Regions from separate parts of the Intestinibacillus sp. Marseille-P6563 genome, predicted to be linked through region 1. Evidence: riboswitches for the same ligand, from Rfam matches in the RefSeq annotation. Region 1 holds a riboswitch; the other holds the start of a gene.
What was found. Region 1 has a riboswitch for cobalamin ahead of EFB11_RS01185 (energy-coupling factor ABC transporter permease). Riboswitches for the same ligand answer to the same signal wherever they lie in the genome.
Positions count from the first base shown of each region.

Region 2: linked by a shared signal. The riboswitch ahead of EFB11_RS04830 (DUF2284 domain-containing protein) and the one ahead of EFB11_RS01185 (energy-coupling factor ABC transporter permease) in region 1 are both predicted to bind cobalamin.

Region 1 covers NZ_UWOD01000001.1:239,959-247,335, reverse strand. The annotation lists gene EFB11_RS01210 (L-lactate dehydrogenase) at 1-137, opposite strand, end outside; gene EFB11_RS01205 (S-layer homology domain-containing protein) at 345-1,715, shown strand; gene zupT (zinc transporter ZupT) at 1,764-2,549, opposite strand; gene cbiQ (cobalt ECF transporter T component CbiQ) at 2,729-3,520, shown strand; gene EFB11_RS01190 (energy-coupling factor ABC transporter ATP-binding protein) at 3,533-4,360, shown strand; cobalamin riboswitch at 4,481-4,668, shown strand; gene EFB11_RS01185 (energy-coupling factor ABC transporter permease) at 4,815-5,555, shown strand; gene EFB11_RS01180 (energy-coupling factor ABC transporter substrate-binding protein) at 5,559-5,888, shown strand; gene cbiD (cobalt-precorrin-5B (C(1))-methyltransferase CbiD) at 5,950-7,077, shown strand; gene cobI (precorrin-2 C(20)-methyltransferase) at 7,074-7,377, shown strand, end outside.
Region 2 covers NZ_UWOD01000001.1:917,756-925,132, reverse strand. The annotation lists gene EFB11_RS04855 (MATE family efflux transporter) at 1-988, shown strand, start outside; tRNA gene EFB11_RS04850 (tRNA-Gly) at 1,029-1,102, opposite strand; gene EFB11_RS04845 (MgtC/SapB family protein) at 1,224-1,916, shown strand; gene EFB11_RS04840 (dipicolinate synthase subunit B) at 1,967-2,551, opposite strand; gene dpsA (dipicolinate synthase subunit DpsA) at 2,548-3,423, opposite strand; gene EFB11_RS04830 (DUF2284 domain-containing protein) at 3,533-4,078, opposite strand; cobalamin riboswitch at 4,346-4,536, opposite strand; gene EFB11_RS04825 (cupin domain-containing protein) at 4,635-5,072, opposite strand; gene EFB11_RS04820 (ethanolamine utilization protein EutH) at 5,094-6,284, opposite strand; gene EFB11_RS04815 (BMC domain-containing protein) at 6,320-6,859, opposite strand; gene EFB11_RS04810 (4Fe-4S dicluster domain-containing protein) at 6,863-7,377, opposite strand, start outside.

The DNA.
Region 1 (7,377 bases):
GCTTCTCCTTCGGCTTTTTTCTGGTTTGCATCCAGCAGCACGATCTCGGAAAACAGGCCGCTGGTGGCCAGGGTGAAGGCAGAAGTTGCCCCTACAAAACCAACGCCGATCACGGCGCACTTACGAAGATTGGTCATAAAATTTCGTCCTTTCTGAAAATACGATTGTAAAATTTGCAACAAAATAAGAGGGAAAAGGTTAGCAATTTGGAGATTTGCGCAAAAAATCATACGTTTGTAAGCAGACTGTTTATAGTTTGTGAAGAATAAAAAATTTTATGAATTTTTGATACAAAAATCAAAAGGTATGATATAATGTGTACAAACCTAAAGGAGGAATTGACGATGAAAAAAACATGCAAGCTGTTGCTTCTGGGCACAGCTCTGGCAACGACCATGACCATTTCGGCCGCTGCTGCAAACTTCACCCATTGTGCAGATTCGCTGCATGCAATGGATCTTTTCAGCGGCACGGAAAATGGATATGAGCTCGACCGGGCTCCGACCCGTGCAGAAGCAGCGGTTATGCTGGTTCGTCTGCTGGGCGGGGAAAAGGATGCAACGGCAAATACTTATGAAACTCCGTTTACCGATGTGCCCACTTGGGCAGCTCCGTATGTCGGCTGGCTGTATCACAACAACCTGACGGCTGGTGCAACCGAAACCACCTATGACACCGAAGGCGCTTGCACCGCACAGATGTATGCGACCTTCCTGATGCGCTCCCTCGGCTACACCGATACGGGCGACAATGCAGATTTCTCGTACAGCAATTCGTTGACCTTCGCAAAGGAAAAGGGCGTTGTCGATGATTTCAACTGCGATCCGGAAAACTTCCTGCGCGATGATGTGGTAGCGATGAGCTACACGGCGCTGGCAACTCAGCCCAAGGATGGCAAGAACGATACCCTGCTCGATCAGCTCGTTGCCAGCGGTGCGGTTGACGCAACCAAGGCAAAGTCCACCCAGGATACCTTCAAGGCATACAATGAGTATACCGAACTGTCCAAGAAGATGGCAGACGTGACCGACATGGCTATGAACATGAAGATGAGCATGGACATGAAGCTCAACGATGCAAACCTGGCCAAGGCCGACATGGATATGAACGTGCAGGCTAACATGGACATGGAAAACCTGGACAACAGCAAGCTGGCCATGAAGGGCAAGATTACCATGAATCTGGATGAATCTCTGGTAGAAGAAGGCCAGCAGGCACAGCAGACCATGGATATGGAAGCTTACTTCACCAATGGCGCTTACTACGTCAAGTCGGGTGATCAGAAGATCAAGACCGAAATGAGCGTACAGGACATGATGGACGGCATGGGTCTGTCGGAAATGGTGAATACCGTAGAGCCGATCTCGCTGTTTAAGAGCATTGCTAAGAATTCGGATGGCAGCTACAAGATCGAATATGCTGCATCCAGCATGAACGACATGATTGCAAACATTCTGACTTCGGCAGGCATGACGGCGGATATGGGTTCGATGACCTTTGATAACGTTGCCATCACCGTAACTCCGGAGAATGGTCAGCTCAAGTCCATGGCTGCGGATATGGATTGCTCGGTCAATGTTATGGATCAGAAGATCGATATGGCGATTACTCTGAATTATGACATCACTGCAACCGGCAGCTCGGTAAAGGTAACGCTCCCCAGCGATCTGGATACCTATACGGATATGATCGGTGGCACAAACACCCCGGCATAATGTAGGATGAAAATAGGGTATGCCCTGTGGCATGCCCTATTTTTTTGTCTAAAACAGCAGCAGACTGATTGCCATGACGGCCATACCGGCGATAAATCCATAGATCGATAAATGGTGCTCTCCATATTCGCGCGCGGCGGGAAGCAATTCATCAATCGAAATAAAGACCATGATGCCAGCCACTCCGGCAAACAGCAAGCCAAAGACCGTGTCACTCATCAACGGCCGCAGCACCAGCCAGCCGATCAGAGCACCGGCAGGCTCGGCAAAGCCCGAGCAAAAGGAATAGAGAAATGCTTTTTTCTTGGAACCGGTCGCCTGATAGATGGGGACCGATACGGCAATGCCTTCCGGGATGTTATGAATGGCGATGGCAACGACAATCGGAATGGCGATCTCGGGCTCCTGCAAGGCCGAAACAAAGGTCGCCAGACCTTCGGGGAAATTGTGCAGGGCAATGGCCAGCGCTGTAAAGACACCCATCCGCATCAATTTTTGTGGCTGTGGTTCGGATTCGATGAGTTTTACTTCATGCGGGTTTTCATAGGAAGGGATGCAGCGGTCGACAATGGCGATCAGAGCAATTCCTCCAAAAAACGCAAGAACAGTAGCCCAGCTGCCAGGACGGGCGCCCAAAGCGGTGGAAAGCGTTGTCTGTGCCTGCGCGAAAATCTCGACCATGGATACATAGACCATGACACCAGCCGAAAAACCCAGACTGACTGATAAAAACCTCTTATTGGTCTGCCGGGCCAGAAAGGCAATGGCGCTGCCGATGCCGGTGCTGAGGCCCGCAATCAAAGTCAATGTAAATGCAAAAAGGGTATGTTGCATAGGAACCTCCTTTGATGTTAACTATTGCTAACTAACATGAGTATAACATGCTCTTGTGTATCTGTCAAATAAAAATACACAAGAAAATGTGGGGCGGACTTCACGCAGTCCAAGTGCGGATTGACGAAATTCCAGGAAGTTTGTATAATAGATTTTAATTATGGACAGGGGGGAACGCGATGAAAACCGGCCACCGGCACGCGGGCGTGCGATCGATCGATTATTTTGCATATGCATCCCGTTTAAACGGTTGGAATGCCGGTTTTAAAGTGCTGTTTTCCTGTGTGACGCTGGTTTTTTGCATTGCAGCCAATGATCCATGGCTGGCGGTGTTCCTGTTCGCGGCCATGGGCTTCCTGACCGTTGGTATGGGAGGATTGCCGCTGCGTGATTATGGAGCACTATTGAGCATTCCCGCAGCTTTTTTGCTGCTCAGCGGTTTGACGCTGGCCTGCAATGTGTCCTGGACCCCGCAAGGGGACTTTTGTCTGTCGCTGCACTGGTTTTATCTATACATCAATCGAGCAGATGCCTGGGAGGCGCTGCGGTTGCTGGTCAAGGCCTTTGGTGCGGTCAGCGCGATGTATTTTATGACCTTGACCACGCCAGCCTGTGAGATCGTCGGAGTGTTGCGAAAAATCCATACGCCGAAACTGGTGATCGAGCTGATGTATCTCATCTACCGCTTCATTTTCATTTTGCTGGATGTACAGGGGCGCATGCGGGCAGCTGCCGAATCCCGGCTGGGTTATCGGGATTTGCGGACATCTCTGCGTTCGTTTGGCGGAATCGCAGGCAATCTACTCGTTTTGTCTATGCGCAAGGCAAATACCTATTACGATGCCATGGTATCCCGGTGTTATACGGGGGAGATGCGGTTTTTGGAGCCGGAAAAGCCGGTCACAACTCGGCAGTGGCTGTGTGCTGGTCTGGTATGGATGATAGGGCTTGCGATTTGGTGGTTGCTGTAAAAGGAGAAAAACATGGAACAACCAATTTTATCCGTCCAGGGCTTGGAATACGCCTATGAAGAAGGCAAGCATGCTCTGGAGCATATTTCTTTGGATGTGTATGCCGGGGAGAAGATCGCGGTGCTTGGTACCAACGGTGCCGGGAAATCGACCTTCTTTTTGTGCCTGAATGGGGTGCTCGAGCCCCATGCGGGCGAAATCCGTCTGCACGGAACAGCGATCGATGCGCGCTCGCGCAATGCGCTGCGGGAGCATGTGGGCGTGGTGTTTCAAAATGCAGACGACCAGATCATCGCTTCCACGGTGCTGGCCGAGATTTCCTTTGGGCCAATGAATTTGCGGCTGCCCAAGCAGGAGGTCGAGCGTCGGGTAGAGCATGCGATTGCTACCATGGATTTGGAGGCCTTCCGTAACCGGCCGCCACATTACATGAGCGGCGGCGAAAAAAAGCGGGTGAGCATTGCCGACATTATCGCCATGGAATCCGAAGTGATTTTATTTGACGAACCGGCTGCCTCGCTCGACCCTGCCGGGGCAGAGATGCTGGAACAGGTGCTTGAAAGCCTGTCGCGGGCCGGAAAAACGCTGCTCATTTCCACGCACGATATGGATTTTGCTTTCCGCTGGGCTTCCCGCATTGTGGTATTTTGCAACGGAAAGATTATTGCTGACGGCAGCCCGCTGGCGGTGTTTGAAAATCAAGAGATCATCGAACGAGCCAATTTGCGGCAGCCAACCATGCTGGAGGTTTTTTCCCGGCTGCGGGCGCATGGGCTGGTGCCTGCGCAGGCCGATTGTCCGCGCATCCCACAGGATCTGGATGTGCTTTTGGACTCGTAAGCAGAATTTTGGACGATTGTATCAATTTTAGCACAAGAATGCGAAATGCCTTGTAGCATATTGACAAGTTTTCGCATTTCGATTACAATAAAGATGTTTCTTCCAGGTGCAAGCAATCGATGCTTGCCGGATCTTGAAGGTACTTGCGCACATGCCGCAGGTGAAAAGGGAAAGGAGTGCAAATCTCCTACGGTCCCGCCGCTGTAATGGAAGAGTTTGGCGCATTGTGTGTCACTGGGTTTCTCTGGGAAGGCCGCGCCGGACGATGAAGCCTGAGTCAGAAAACCTGCCTTTAAGAGTAGAAATGCATACGGTTACGAGCGATGACCGGTGTGCAAAGGCAGTTTCTGACGGTGGAGGGCCGAAAAACCAGCAGGAACATGCCTAGGTGCCGGTTTTGGGTGAGTGGGAATCATCCAGAAACGGCATTTTTTATTGGGAAAGGACAGAAACAATGAAAAAGAAAATGATCGGTTTTGCTGCTGCGGCCGCGCTTACTGCCGGCCTGATTCCAGCGGCGGGTGCCATGCACATCATGGAAGGATACCTTCCAGTGAAAATGTGTATTCTGTGGGGGGCGATTTCCCTACCGTTCCTCATCGCCGGATTCTTCTCGATTCAAAAATCATTGCATCGGGATCATCGGGCGATTACACTCCTTGCGATGTCGGGCGCCTTTATCTTTGTCATCTCCTCGCTGAAGATCCCGTCGGTCACCGCGTCGTGCTCACACATGACCGGTACCGGTCTGGGCGCTATTCTATTTGGCCCGGCGGCCGTATCCATCCTGGGTATTATCGTCCTGCTGTTCCAGGCCATCCTGCTCGCGCATGGTGGACTGACCAGCCTGGGGGCGAATACCTTCTCGATGGCGATTGCCGGCCCGCTGGTCGCGTTCGGCATTTATAAACTGTGCCAGAAGCTGCGTATCAACCGTATGGTGGGCATCTTCCTGGCTGCCGCTGTCGGCGACCTGTTTACCTATTGTGTGACCAGTTTGCAGCTGGCGCTCGCTCATCCGTCGCCCGAAGGCGGCATTGGACTGGCGGCAATCAAATTCCTCGGTGTTTTTGCACCGACGCAGGTGCCGCTGGCCATTTTGGAGGGCATCTTAACGGTCGTCATCATGATCGCTTTGGAATCCTACGCACGCCCCGAACTGCGTGCGGTCGGTTATGCGGAGGAGGTCAAGTAAGCGATGACAAAATCGAATAAGAAAAAAGTGATTGTGCTGCTCATCATTGCGGTGCTGCTCATCGTCGTTCCGGTAATCGCTCTGCCGGGCGCGACCTTTGGTGGTTCGGATGATGCAGGCAGTGTGATGGTCGAAGAAGTGACCGGCCAGGCCTATGAGCCTTGGTATACACCGGTTTTGGAACAATTTTTGGGTGGAGAACTTCCCGGTGAGCTGGAAAGCCTGCTGTTTTGCGTGCAGACCGGCATCGGTGTTGGGATCATCGCGTTTTTCCTGGGCCGCTGGGTGGAACGCAAAAAACACGACCGGGACAACGACCACAAAGATCAATGATACGGAAAGCAGAGCGGTCCCTCCTCGCTCTGCTTTTTTGTTGGGATAGGAGCGAAACGATATGGAGTTGGCTTATAAGAACGGCAAACAATTGCGCCGGGGCTATACGACCGGTTCGTGTGCCGCAGCTGCTGCACAGGCCGCCGCGATGCTGCTGCTAACAGGGGAAGCGCCGGCAAAGGTACTGTTGCGTACCCCGAGCGGGACCGATTTACATCTGACCCCGGAGCAAGTGCATTGGGAGGGAGCGAGCGCTGTCTGTGCCATTCGCAAGGACAGCGGCGATGACCCGGATGTGACCAACGGCATTCGTATTTTTGCCGCGGTGGCGCAGATGGAAAGCGGCATTGCGATTGAAGGCGGCAAAGGAGTCGGCCGGGTGACCCGGCCAGGGCTGGCCTGTCCGGTGGGGGAAGCAGCCATCAATCCCGGACCGCGGGAGCAGATTACCGCAGCCGTCCGGCAGGCGGCGCTGGGCTGTGGCTACCGCGGTGGACTGCGGATTGTCATTTCTGCCGAAAATGGGGAAGAGATTGCCAAACAGACCTACAACAGCCATTTGGGCGTGCAGGGTGGCATCTCCATTCTTGGAACCAGCGGCATTGTAGAGCCGATGAGCGAACAGGCGCTGATGGATACCACCCATTTGGAACTCGACAGCGTGTTCACCACCGGTCAGCGCATTGCATTTTTGTGTCCCGGCAATTACGGCGCCGATTTTGCGCGCGACCATCTGGGACTGGATTTGGAACGGGCGGTCAAGTGCTCCAATTTCATCGGGAATGCGCTTGACTATGCGGTGTTCAAGGGATTTCCCGACATTCTGCTGGTCGGTCACGCTGGAAAACTGGTCAAGCTGGCAGCCGGTGTGATGAATACTCATTCGTCGGTGGCCGACGGACGGCAGGAGGTCTTTACCGCGCATGCGGCCTTGTGCGGCGCGCCGGTCGATACGCTTGAGGCGCTGATGGATTCGGTCACGGTAGATGCCTGCATTGACCTGCTGGATGCAGTTGGCCTGCGGGAAGCCGTGCTGGCTCGTATCGGGCAGGCGATCGAAACGCGGCTGGCTGTCCGGCTGCGTGGGCGTGCCCGAATCGAATATTTGATGTTTACCAACCAATACGGCGTACTGGCTCAATCGGCTGGTGCGGCGGCATTCTGTCAAAGATTACAGGAGTACACATGAAACAGGGAATTTTATACGGTGTCGGCGTTGGGCCGGGCGACCCGGAATTGATGACGCGCAAGGCGGTCCGCATTTTGGAGACCTGCGATGTGATCGCAGCGCCCCAGTCGGAGGGCAACGACAAAACCGCTATGGCCATTGCGGCCGAATTTGTACAGGACAAACCGGTGGTCTACTTCGATATGCCCATGACGCGCGACAAGGTCAAAATGGCGCAAAGCCACGACCACGCGGCGGACGAAATTTGCCGTCTGCTGGACGAAGGCAAGATGGTAGCCTTTCTGACGCTGGGCGACCCGA
Region 2 (7,377 bases), 680 kb from region 1:
GCTCGATTATACCCGGATCATCGTTTGGGGCTTACCGTTTTTGCTGTTTAGCTCGTTGCTGGCGTCGGTCATCCGCGCAGACGGCAATCCGCAGTTCACGATGAAGTGCATGATGCTGGGTGCAGCGATCAACCTGATTTTAGACCCGATCTTTATCTTTGGGCTGCATATGGGCGTTGTCGGTGCGGCGATTGCAACCGTGATTGGACAGGTGGCAGCCGGCAGTCTGTGCCTGCTGCATCTGCGGCATTTGCAGACCGTGCGCATCCATAAAGAATGGCTGCGCCCAACCGCTTGCATCACACTGCGCATTTTGAAACTGGGCATTCCCAGCTTTTTGACGCAGATCATGACTGCTTTGGTGCAGGTCACGATGAACAACCTGATGAAGCAGTATGGCGCAACCACGCCCTATGGCAGCGACGTTGCACTGTCGGTGTATGGTGCGCTGATGAAGGTGTATCAGATTGCGCATGCGATGTTTGTCGGTGTTTCTTCGGCAACACAGCCAATCAATGGGTATAACTTCGGTGCAAAATGCTATGACCGGGTGCGCAAGACCTATCGCATGGCTTCGATGATCGCCCTGATGATATCGGTTGGATGGTTTGCCATCTATCAAATTTTCCCGCGGGTGATCGGTATGCTGTTTGTAGCTGATAATGCGGTGTATCTGGACGCATGTGCCTATATTTTCCGGCTGTATATGTTGGGATTCTTTGTATATGGCTTACATATGACAACTTCGTCGTTCTTCCAGAGTATTGGTCAGCCGGTCAAGGCGCTGACCCTGCCGCTGGTGCGCCAAGCTGTGGTACTCATCCCGCTGTCGCTGATTCTGTCGGCACAGTTTGGGCTGGCTGGCGCATTGTTGGCCGTTCCAGTTGCAGACGGAGTGTCCTTCCTGCTTTCTCTGCTGTTCATCAAGCATGAATTTCATAAGTGGCGTCAGGCTGGATGGTTACAGATCAAAGAGTCCGCTGGATGATAAAAGAAAAAAACGCATGCGATTTGCATGCGTTTTTTTTTGGAGCGGATGATGGGAATCGAACCCACATAGCCAGCTTGGGAAGCTGGAGTTTTGCCACTAAACTACACCCGCAGAACTTGTTTAAGTATAGTCGATTTTGACAGGTTTGTCAAGGTATTTTTTGGATTTGCGGGAAGCGCTTGACCCTTTGCCAATCCTGTGATACCCTGAAACAAAGTGGGAGGCGAGACCGATGCAAATGGAGATTGCCGATATTTTTTTACGATTGTTGTGTGCCATGGTGGTTGGATTTGTGATTGGTGCCGGCCGCGAGCGAATCCATCGGCCAGCCGGTATGCGCACCCATATGGTCGTGGCAGTTGGGGCCTGTGTGGTGATGATTACCGGCCAGCTGCTGTTTTTGCAGTCCGGAGAATATGGTGCATGGAGTACGCCTGACCGTATGGCGGCGCAGGTCATCTCCGGCATCGGCTTTCTGGGGGCTGGCACCATCATTCGGGAAGGCCTGACGATCAAGGGATTGACCACCGCCGCAAGCCTGTGGTCGGTGGCCTGTCTGGGTCTGGCGGCCGGTGCAGGGTTTTATGCGTTGACCTTGGGTGGTACGGTGGCCATCACGATCACGTTATCGCTCATCCGGCCCTGGCAGGAAAAACGGTTTTTCCAGTCAAGCAATACCAAAATGCTCCTGTCGATCGACTGTATCCTGGTCGATGAAGTTCTGCACCGGATGGAAGGAATGCTTCGTCAGGCACAAGGAGAAATGCGGCATCTGGAGGTCGAATCCAAAGAAGGAATGCGCTTTTTGATTCATGCCTCCCTGCATTTTGAAAATGCAGCGACCGAAGGACAGCTTTTGTCCCGATGGCTGCATGAGTTTCAGGCGATCGATGACACAGTGAAACTACATATCACGATTTTGTAAAAGTCCAAACACCAGTTGGCCACCTTCCGGAAAGGAGGGTGGCCATTTTTTTATGAGGTGAGCAGCAAAGGCTGCTGTTGTTCCCCGCGCAGGGCGGATGCAATGGTGGATGGGATTTGGCTCATATCTGCGACCAGCGAGCGCGGTTTGGTATAGGGGGCATCCTGTCCGAAGGGGACAAAATAATAATGTCGGCGGTTGAGTAGGGTGCCCAGATTGAACGCCGAACCGGATAAGCCATCGTTGGTGGAAACCGCGAGGACGACCGGACGGTCCCGGCGCAGATGGCTCTTGACCGCCATGGTGACTGGGGTATCAATGATCGAATGGGCCAGTTTGGCCAGCGTATTGCCCGTGCAGGGCGCAACGACCAGCACATCGAGCAGCCCTTTGGGACCGATGGGCTCTGCCTGCTGGATGGTTTGCACAATGGGGTTGCCGGTCAGTTCGGTCAGCCGGTTTTGCAGGTCTTGGGCCGTACCAAACCGGGTATCCATCGAGGCCGCATGGTCGGATAAAATGGGGGTGATGACATATTCCCCGGATTGTACCATGGCTTCCAGCACATCGAGCGCCTTGGCAAAGGTACAAAACGAACCGGTCATGGCAAAGCCGACGCGGATGGGATGGTTCATAATAGGCCCTCCTCCTGTAAGATCGTATAGACCGTATCCCGGATGGCACAGGCAGCCGAAACCGGCGCGACCTTGCCGGGTAGCGACAAAGCCCAGATCGCGTGCCGGCCGATTTGGCTGGCCGCGTTGAAATCCACACCGCCCGGCTTGGATGCCAGATCGATAATCAGGCAATCGGGTGGGAGTTCCGCCAGTTCGGCCATACCGAGCACCCGTGCCGGCACGGTGTTGACCACCAGGTCAAAGCCGGACAGATGCCCAGCCAGAGCGCCCGTATGCAGGCAGCCATGTCCGGCTGCTTCAATGCGTGCAAAATCCTTGGCCGAACGGGCAGAAACGGTCACATGCGCATGCAGCGCCTGCAATTTCTGGGCCAGCATACTGCCGATGCGCCCATTGCCGATGACCAGCACATGCGACCCATGCAGGGTGATGGGCAGTTCTTCCATGGCAAGCTGCAACGCCCCTTCGCAGGTGGGGACTGCATTGCGGATAGCCAGCTCCTCACGGGCCAGATAGTCGATCAGATGCAGGTCGTTTTGTTCGGCCCGTGCCCGCAGGGCCGGGGAGACCGCACCCGCCAGCACCAGTTTGCCCGCTGGAATGGCATCCAAAATGGTTTGCATATGATACGATGTATTGGAAAGCGGCGCGTTGAGCAGCCCTTCCTCGCGTTCGGCCGGCATGGGCAGGATAATCGCCTGCGCCTCTTTTACCCCAAAATCAGGCGCTCCCAGGCGGATTCCAGCATCAAATGGATGCCGTTCCAGCGCCGAAACCGTGACTGTATGGCCGTCTGCGCACAAAAGCTGCGCCAAAAACGCTTGCCGCATGTCGCCGCCAAGAATGGCCAGCGACGTGCTTTTTTTCATACTGCATCGCCTCCTTCAACGTCATGCTATGCCGGGATGGGTCCATGGGTGAGACCTTTCGAAAAAAGGGCATGGGTCGGTGTCAAAAACCGATCCATGCCTTGATTGATCAGGGGACCAGCAGCGCCCCCAATGCTACATGATAGGCGGGCAGCTTGCCGGAGCTCCATTGGAGCGGAAAACCAAGCTGCTCGTCCGCCAGACGGCTCAGGTCGATGCGGAAAGCCGAAAAGGAATACCGCATCCGCTCGGGCCAAATGCAGGTGCAGCCGCTGGGACGCATGCAATGGGCGCAGCGCTCGCAGCGTCCGGCGGCAATCGACCGCGCGCCGGGAAACAGCTTTTCGAGCGCCAGCTGGGTTTCGAGCAGCGCCCGTTTGGCAAGGCCGTAAGTTTGATCCTGTACGGCCTGGACATCGCGCCAGCGATGTGCCAGCTCGGTATAGGTGACTTGTACGCCCAATAGATAGATGTCCGTATATCCGGCGAAAAAAGCGGGCGTATCGGGGACACCGGGCGGACAGGACCATACCTTGCCGTAGAAGGGACAGCCATTGCAGCTTTGCGCGAATTTTTCCGGGCGGTAATATTGCTTAAGAAACGCATCGACCGCCATGCGGCGCACCGCGGTCTGGGTGGTACATAAATCTGTCATGATGAGTCCTCTCTTGCCGCAAACGGGCGGGGCAGAACACCCCGCCCGCTCATGCCGCGGCCAATCCACTTGGCGTCCCGCCTGCATCGGCAGGCGCCAGCTTCGAATGCAGAGATGCGTGGGCCGGATATTCCTCTATCCGGGCATACTCTGTGCGTAAAAGAAAAATCAGGCGCACAGAAACAAAAAAGCTGTACCGAAAAAGCAGGTACAGCAAACAAACCGCCGGGCGGTGGATGTGCACCCTTTCAGGACCGGAAAGGTTTTTACGTGCGTTATATCCAGGCAGGTCTTCTGACTCAGGCCTCCAAGCGCAGTCCGCCGTCTTCCCGGAACCATCCAGTGACTTTGTGGCGGCCTGCTCGGCCAATACAGCAACGGCATTGTGTGGGATTCACACCCAGCTTCCCTTTTGAGTTTCCCGCAGCCGGGGAAACACCTGGATACCGATTGGATTTATGGTCAGTATAGCATTCCAAGGGCACCCTGTCAAGCACAGGCCGGGGCGCCGAGCCGGGGGATGAACCCCGGCTCGCACCCAGCCCGCTTTGCCGGTTTATCCGAGTTCCTGCCAGTTGGCGGGATAGACGAAATAAGCATATCGGGCAAAACTGGGGGTCTGGAAATGGATGTGGCTACCTTGGGGGATGTAAATGATATCGCCCGGGCCGCCTTTGATGACCCGTCCGTCGATCTCGATCTCCAATTCGCCTTCGATGACCATATCGTATTCGTCATACGTCAGAGTCCATTCAAAACTGGTGTGATCCAGTTCCATGATCCCGGCACCCATGCGGGGTGCTTCTTCTAAGGTGACCAGATCCTTTAAGCGGACGCCATCCTGTTCGAACGGTTCACACTTGACCGTGGAAGTCCGGATGCCGATGATGCCGCTGGGATCGATATGCTTTTCAAAACCACACGACGGCTGTGCCATGGTTTCGCGGATCACTTTTTCTACGATCTCACGGATCAAAGCTTCACTTACATTCATAAGCACACAATCCCTTTCTTCTTACTTGTTTGCGCTTTCGATCTTGCTGAGCAGCTTGGGAGCGAGTGCATTGGCCACGATCAGTGCCGTGATACCAGCAACCAGCTTGCCAACGATAACCGGGAAGATCATATCCTGGTTGTTGCCAGCGGTAAAGCCCAGATGGTCGCCGAATACGAAAGCAGCCGATACAGCAAATGCAACGTTCAGCAGCTTGCCCTTGGGGTTCATCTGATCCATGATGTTGAACATCGCGATGTTGTTGGCCAGGTTGGCGACCAGACCAGCCGAACCCTTATCGTTCATGCCGAATGCAGCACCGATCTTGTTGAGTGCACCGCCGAAGGTTTTGGTGATCCACTTGACCATGGGGAACGCACCGATCAGGACGATACCAATCTGGCCGCAGGTGAGCAGACCGGAATTGAGCGGCGTCAGGCCGGTTTCCGGATCGACCGTGGACATCACGTCGAACAACGGGAACATGATACCCGTGATCTGCTGGAAGACGGCGATGGCGGTAAAGATCGTGATGACGATGGTAACGCCGGTGCCGAATACGTTAAAGCCGCGGATCATAGCCGACGGGGCAAACCACAGGCCGATGACGATCAGGGCTGCGATGATGATAACCGGAACCAGGTTGATGAGAATCGTGCCAATAGACAGCTTATAGGGCGTCATATTCATGACCAGGCCGCCAGCGATACAGCCGAGCGGGATGGTGATCATACCAGCCAGAACGCCGGCGCCCAGATACGAGCGGTCCTCTTTCTTGATGATGCCCAGTGCAACCGGGATGGTAAATACGATCGTCGGGCCCATCATGGTGCCCAGGATGAGGCCGGCAAAGTTACCGATTGCCTCATTGCTGGCCAGTTCCATAGCCAGCGGATAGCCGCCCATATCACAGGCGAGCAGGGTGGTAGCAAACATGGACGCATCCGCGCCAATGGCAGTATAGATGGGCTTCAGGATCGGCCCTAAAATCTCCGCCAGAACGGGAGCCGCTGCAACAACACCGGCCATGGACAGCGCCAGCGGGCCAATGGCGTTGAAGCCTTCTTCAAATTGTTCGCCGTAACCATATTTATTGCCCAGGATCTTGTCGATCGCACCGACGACCATAAAGATCATCATGATCATCATAATGACCGAGTTGATCGAAATGTTGCTGACCCAAGCCTGTACGCTTTCGGTGAATACACTCATGTGTGACCCTCCTTTTTTCTGTTATCTCGCCCCTTTTACAGCAGCGTGTCGAATAGCTTGCGATCCGGACGCGGGATGACTGTGGTTTCGACCAGCAGTTCCGCATCCTTTCGTGCCGCTTCCACGGCCGCCCGGACGGCGCCGACATCGCCGGTCAGGGTGACAAACCCCTTGCCGCCGATGGCGTAGCCGGTACGGACTTCGATCAGTGTGATATTCGCAGCCTTTGCCGCCACATCGGCCGCCACGATCGCCGAGGCGATGGAATAAAACTCCAACACGCCCACCGCGCCGCGGGTCTCGACCTGGTTGGTCATGCTGATGGCCGGGATGAGCTGCTCATGTACATTGGGAAGCATCAGCGTATCGACGACCAGTTCGCCGCCGCGTTTGCGGCCTTCCTCCATGGCCGCGCGCACGTCGCCGGTCTCCCCGCCGATGATGATCATATACTTGCCCGGGCAAACAGTGGAGGAGCGCAGCAGCGCGACCTGTGCCGCTTTGACCATGTAATCACAGGTTTCGATGCCGCGGGCAATGCTGCTCAGTTCAATCATGCCAATTGCAGTTGCCACCGTTTAACCCTCCTTTTGGCGGGAGATTCGTGCTCCAGCCGCTGTGATTTCGGTAATCACGCCGGAAATGCCAGCGTGGATGTTGGCGGAAAGCCCATTTTCCGCCGCTTGCGCGATTTTTTGTCCCTTTTCCACCCGGTCACCCACCTGACAGATGGGTTCGGCCGGTTTGCCGATGTGCTGGGAGAAGGGGACAAAAATCGTATCGGGCTCAAGTTCCTGGCAGGTGTGGGCGTGCAGGCCGCTGTATGCAGCCAGCCCCAGCCGGGCGATCAGCCGCTCGGTCGGGATGCGCCGCAGCGCCAGTTCACGCAGCGCTTCAGGTGCCATATTGCGCGGTACTTGGATACCCCGTTCCCGCAGTGCGCCCTTCATGTACTCGTTGACCTTGCGCGGGGAAAGCCCCATCGGGCAGGCGAACATCTCGCACACGCCGCACGAGCAGCAGTTGGCCGCGTCGCCGAAGGCATGCAGGAATTCGGCTTCCGATTCCAGGCTTTTCTCCCGGTACAGGTTGC